2 regions of the Rossellomorea sp. DA94 genome follow, and region 1 is predicted to be linked to the other one. Evidence: riboswitches for the same ligand, from Rfam matches in the RefSeq annotation. Region 1 holds a riboswitch; the other holds the start of a gene.
What was found. Region 1 has a riboswitch for S-adenosylmethionine ahead of mmuP (S-methylmethionine permease). Riboswitches for the same ligand answer to the same signal wherever they lie in the genome.
Positions count from the first base shown of each region.

Region 2: linked by a shared signal. The riboswitch ahead of metE (5-methyltetrahydropteroyltriglutamate--homocysteine S-methyltransferase) and the one ahead of mmuP (S-methylmethionine permease) in region 1 are both predicted to bind S-adenosylmethionine.

Region 1 is NZ_CP122397.1:1,131,601-1,134,813, reverse strand. Features, by position in the region: gene mmuM (homocysteine S-methyltransferase) at 1-698, opposite strand, end outside; gene mmuP (S-methylmethionine permease) at 667-2,079, opposite strand; SAM riboswitch class I at 2,172-2,278, opposite strand; gene nei (endonuclease VIII) at 2,416-3,213, shown strand, end outside.
Region 2 is NZ_CP122397.1:3,714,012-3,717,224, reverse strand. Features, by position in the region: gene thiC (phosphomethylpyrimidine synthase ThiC) at 1-498, shown strand, start outside; gene P8596_RS19315 (hypothetical protein) at 476-673, shown strand; SAM riboswitch class I at 769-879, shown strand; cobalamin riboswitch at 951-1,135, shown strand; gene metE (5-methyltetrahydropteroyltriglutamate--homocysteine S-methyltransferase) at 1,294-3,213, shown strand, end outside.

The sequences.
Region 1 (3,213 bases):
ACACCAATCGCAGCGATTTGTTCATGATCTTTGAACACCCTCGCGCACTCTTCAATCCCCGTGCCATCACTTATCGTCTCTCCATCCTTTAATGAAAAAGACAGCCATGCCCAGGTTTCCGGAAATTCTTTTAAAATCGAAGCGAGTACTTTTGCTTCCTGCAAGGACGGGATGGTTTCGAATGCCAGCACATCAGCACCCGCCTCCACTAATGCCCTGATTCTCGGATAATGGAAATCCGCTAAAAGTTGATCACTTACTCCATAATCCCCTACGTATTCAGAGCCGTCAGCAAGGTATGCCCCATAAGGTCCTACAGAACCGGCGACGATTGGTTTCGGACGATCCCAATTCACCTTCTTTTCCTTCCAAAAGTCATCTCGAGCCTGTCTGGCAAGATAAACTGTCTTCTTGATCAATTCCAGCGCTTCAGGTTTCTCTATTCCACGCTTCAGAAAACCTTCCACCGTTGCCTGATAGCTCGCTGTAATCACACAATCGGCTCCCGCACGGAAATAATCAGCATGAACCTTCTCAATTGCTTCCGGTTTTTCAAGGAGTACACGGGCTGACCAAAGGGGATCATTTAAATCAAAACCATGGGATTCCAGCTCTGTGGCTAATGCTCCATCCAAAATCATCAGGGAATGTGTTTGTAAAATCTCCTCAATGGGATTCAACTTCAGTTGATTCGACATGACCTGTACCTCTTTTCTTCACGTATTGTGTTAGATAATAGCTTCCATAGCAAAGGGCGATAAACGGGATCCCGCAATAAAGGGCAATCCTCTGAGTGGGATCAAAGGCAATACCGATGCAGGAAGCGAGACAAAGCATAAATGATGCAACGGGAACCAGTGGATAGAGCGGTGTCCGATAGGCCAGGTCTTTTACATCGTTTCCTTCCCTTATGTACTGTCTACGAAATAGAAATTGGGCAGCACTGATGCTCATCCACACAATCACGACCGCAAGACCTGAGACCGAAACCAATACGATGTAGACCGTCCCCGGTGCAATGATGCTTGAAAGCAAGGCAAGTCCCCCTCCAAGCATGCTACATACAATCGCATTAAGAGGGATCCCCCTATCAGTCAATTTGGCAAAAATCGGGGAGATCGTTTGCTTATCAGCCAGAGACCATAGCATTCTGGAGGAAGCATACAGACCTGAGTTTGCCGCTGATAAGATAGCCGTGATAATGACAAAATTCATGATATCTGCGGCAAAAGGAATTCCAATCCGTCCAAGCACTGCGACAAAAGGGCTTTCCAATACACCGGCTGACTGGCTCGGTAATAATGCAGCTAGTACGACAATCGTCCCTACATAAAAGAGGATCAACCTTACAAGCGTAGTGCGGATGGCTTTTGGAATCGATTTGGATGGATTCTCTGTTTCTCCAGCCGCTACCCCGATCAGTTCTGTTCCAGAAAAAGCAAAATTTACGGCAAGCATGGTCATCAAGATGGCAAATGCCCCGTTCGGAAATAACCCTGAATCGGTGATATTCGAGAAAAATGGAACGGGCTCTGAATGACCAAGGGGGATGAACCCGAAGATCGCCCCTGCCCCAATCACAATAAACCCCACAATCGCAATTACTTTCACTAAAGAAAACCAAAATTCAGATTCAGCAAAAAAACGCACCGACAATGCATTAAGGAAAAAAATCAACGCAGCGAAGACCGAGCTCCAAATCCATACACTAATTGAAGGGAACCAGCGCTGCATCATCAAGCCGGCCGCCGTGAACTCCGACCCCAATGCCACCGTCCATGTCAGCCAATATAACCAGCCCACTGTATAACCGGTCCCCGGACCAATGAATTTTGCAGCATAACTATGAAAGGATCCGGTCTCCGGCATATGGACAGATAGCTCGCCTAAACACAGCATCACGAGATACACCACCAGCGCACCGATTAAATATGCAAGGATGGTCCCAAATGGACCAGCCTGATGAATGGTATAACCCGAACTCAAGAAAAGCCCGGTTCCGATCACCCCTCCAAGACTCAGCATCACTAAATGCCGTGTCTTCATCTTTCTTTTGAAACTCTGTCCTGCGTTTTCCATACAAACACCCTTTCTTCTAAGTTAATTGAGGAATGAGTGAACAAACAAAAAACGCACCCTGAACGAGTGCGTCACCGACAAATAAAAGATTGCGCCTATCTATCAGGGTTTGAATCACCCGCTGGAATTAGCACAGTATCTTCGCAGACCTGTTGCTGAGGCTTCAAAGGGCCAGTCCCTCCACCTCTCTGGATAAGAAAATATTTTGATTTTTTAAAACTTTATCAATATATCGGAATAATGTCAATACCCTGAAACGGATGAATAGCCCAGCCCATCCAATGGTTACATTGAGGAATAAAAAGGGAACAACTAAGTAAAAAAGGAGAAACCGCCATGCCAGAAGGTCCAGAAATCAGAAGAACTGCCGATAACGTTGAGCGTGCTCTTATAAATAAAACAGTGGAAGATGTTTATTTTGCTTTCCCTCATTTAGAAGACTACGAAGATCTGCTGAAGGGGTCTATCGTAAGAAGAGTCGATACGAAAGGAAAAGCCATGCTCATCCGCTTTGATAATGGATACACCATCTACTCCCACAATCAACTTTACGGAAAATGGTATATCAGAAACACCTACAATTATCCTAAAACAAATCGTCAGCTCCGATTAGCCCTACATAACGAGAAAAAATCCGCCCTTCTCTATAGTGCATCGGATATCGAGGTTCTCAGGGACGAAGAGGTGCCATCTCACCCATTCATCTCAAAAGTCGGTCCAGACCTTTTAAGTGAAGAACTATCCGTAGATGAGCTGGTCGGGCGGATGAAAGATAAAAGATTCCGAAACCGAAAATGGTCGATTTTATTGCTTGATCAAGGCTTTGTCGCCGGAATCGGTAATTATTTGCGATCTGAAGTTATGTTTGTTGCCGGCATACACCCTTCCCTAAGGCCTGTAGACTGTACGGAAGATCAATTAAACAAAGCTGCCCATGCCATCATGGATTTAGTAAAGCAATCGTATGAAACGGGGGGGATCACTAACGATCCCGTCCTTGCACAGAAACTGAAAGCCAAAGGTGTGAAGCGATCCCGCTATCGTCACTGGGTCTTTAACCGTGAAGGGGAATCTTGCTTCATCTGTGGAAGCGAAATCGAGAAGACGGTGGCCTCTTCAAGAAGGCTTTACCAT
Region 2 (3,213 bases), 2.0 Mb from region 1:
GATATTGCACCGGGGTATGATCACATTACTTCCGCCATAGGGGCTGCCATGATCGGTTGGTTTGGAACAGCTATGCTGTGCTATGTAACACCGAAAGAGCATCTGGGATTACCGAATAAAGATGATGTGCGAGAGGGTGTCATTGCTTATAAAATCGCCGCACACGCAGCGGATTTGGCGAAAGGGCATCCAGGGGCACAAGTAAGGGATAATGCCGTTTCTAAGGCTCGATTTGAATTTAGATGGAATGACCAATTTAATTTATCCCTGGACCCGGAACGTGCAAGGGAGTATCATGATGAAACACTTCCTGCAGAAGGGGCAAAAACGGCCCATTTTTGTTCAATGTGTGGACCGAAATTTTGTTCAATGAGAATATCACATGATATAAGGGGAATGGAGCAGAATAGCATTGATGATGTTCATAAGGAAATAGAAAAAGGATTGAAAGAAAAATCGAAGGAGTTTGTGGAAAATGGATCAAACATCTATCGATAAACCTACCTGTCATGTCCTCAAATTGAAGTATGAGATCATAAAGCTCAATCAGAAAATCACCCAACTCGAAAAAGAAGTGAAGAGCATTCAGGAAAACTGCAGGCATGTCTTCTATGAGACTGATGTAACAAGGTCTTGTATCAAATGTCATTATGTAGAAAGTACCTATTATTAGAAAAGTGTAAGTTATTGATTGAATTTCTTTTGACAGCTCTTATGTACCGTGCTACGATTATTACAAATTTCAGAATAGTAAATGAATATGTGAAACTCTTATTGAGAGAGGTGGAGGGACTGGCCCTGTGAAACCCGGCAACCATTCAACGGAATTGTTGAAAAGGTGCTAATTCCTGCAAAGCAAACGGCTTTGGAAAATAAGAGAGGATTCTATTAACATGAAACCCTCTCTACAGTAGTTAGAGAGGGTTTTACGTTTTTTTGAAAGAAAAATTAAATAGACCAATGCAATAGGTGCTGAGACACTCTCAGCTAAAAGGGAAGACCGGTGAAAATCCGGCGCGGTCCCGCCACTGTAACGGGGAGCGACTTATCATTCAACCACTATTTCTGTTGAAATGGGAAGGGATAAGAAGCTGTGAACCTAAGTCAGGAGACCTGCCTGTTGTATGCGCTTATGCTCTACGTGGATATAGAGAGGGGTGAGGAATACGTGTTGAGGATATCAGTTTGTCTCGACTCTAGTTAGATATGCGTATGAATCTCTCTTTCATTTGAAAGGGAGATTTTTTTGTTGGGACTACGTACTAAAGATGATAAAGATGGGGAGTGTGAATGATGAGTAAGGTCATGAGTTCGAGTTTAGGGTATCCGAGGATTGGAGAAAATCGTGAGTGGAAAAAGACATTGGAAGAATATTGGGCAGGTAAGGTTGACGAAGATTCCTTCCTGGAACAAATAGAGAACATTCGCCTGGATCATGTGAAGAAGCAGCTGGATCAAGGGGTGGATTTGATTCCACTCGGGGATTTCAGCTTATATGATCATGTACTTGATACTGCGGCCATGTTCGGAATCGTTCCCGACAGATTTCACTATAAAGGCGGGAAAGTCAGTCTGGATACGTATTTTGAAATGGCAAGGGGGGCAAAGGGGGCAGCAGCATCAGAAATGACGAAATGGTTTAACACCAATTATCATTATATTGTCCCGGAACTTGGGGAATCCGTACCTCAACTGGTGGAAAATCGTCCGCTATTCTATTACAAGGAAGCGAAAGAAAAGCTTGGTATTAAGGGGAAGCCGGTAATAGTGGGTCCATTCACCTTCGTGAAATTATCTAAAGGATATTATGAAGTAGACTATCAATCAATCGTAAACGACTTTGTGCCTTTATATGCCGGGATCTTGCGAGAATTGCAGGAAGAGGGAGTAGAATGGGTGCAGATCGACGAGCCGATCCTGTGTGCTTCCATCACAAAACAAGAGATTGATCGATTTACCGAAATTTACGGAAGATTAAAGAAAGCCGCTCCTGATGTAAAGATTATTCTTCAAACCTATTTTGATCATTTAGAACACTATAAAGAGGTGACAGCCATTCCTGTAGACGGGATAGGTATGGATTTTATATATGACCGGGGAGAGAATATGGCTGCACTAAAGCAAAACGGTTTCCCTAAAGATAAAATTCTGGCAGCAGGAGTTGTGGACGGCAGGAATATCTGGAGGACGAATCTTGTTGAAGCCCATTCATTTTTATCTGAATTGACTGATTATGTACCAAAGGACCGCTTAATCATTCAGCCATCATCCAGTTTGCTCCATGTACCGGTGACCGTGCGGAATGAAGAAACTTTGGATAAAACGCTTCGTAATGGTATTTCATTTGCTGATGAGAAATTGCAGGAAGTCGTCCTCCTAACAAGAGCCCTCGGGGAAGGAATATGGAGAGTGCAGAGTGATGTGGATGAATGTTTGAAGTCCATAAGTGACTTACATACATCGCCAAATAGAAACAAACCATCTGTTCAAGATAAGTTAAAAGGATTGAATCCATTAGATGTCGGACGAAAATCTCCATTTTCGATTCGCATGGTAGCACAGTCAAAGCTCCCTCTTCTTCCCACTACCACAATTGGCAGCTTCCCTCAGACAAGGGAGGTAAGAAGACAAAGGAAGAAGTGGCGTAATGGAGAGCTTGATGAGGGTGAGTATCAACGGTTCATTCGTGCAGAAATAAAGCGGTGGATCGACATTCAGGAAGAAATCGGCCTGGACGTATTTGTACATGGAGAATTTGAACGGACCGATATGGTGGAATTTTTCGGTGAGAAACTAGAGGGATTTCACTTCACTACATTCGGATGGGTCCAATCCTACGGGTCCAGATGTGTGAAGCCTCCAATCATTTATGGGGATGTGAATTTCAAAGAGCCGATGACAGTTAAAGAAACCGTGTATGCCCAATCTCTAACTGATAAACCGGTAAAGGGAATGGTAACGGGCCCTATTACCATTCTAAACTGGTCCTTTGTTCGGAATGACATTCCCCGCTATATAGTAGCTAATCAAATAGCGCTCTCTCTTCGGAAAGAGATTGAGTCACTCGAAGATGAGGGAATATGGATGATCCAGGTAGACGAACCGGCACTTAGAGAGGGTTTACCCTTAAAAAAGGAACGGTGGGAAGAATATTTACAGGCTGCGGTCTTTTCATTTAAGTTAGCCACATCATCGGTGCAAAATGAAACTCAA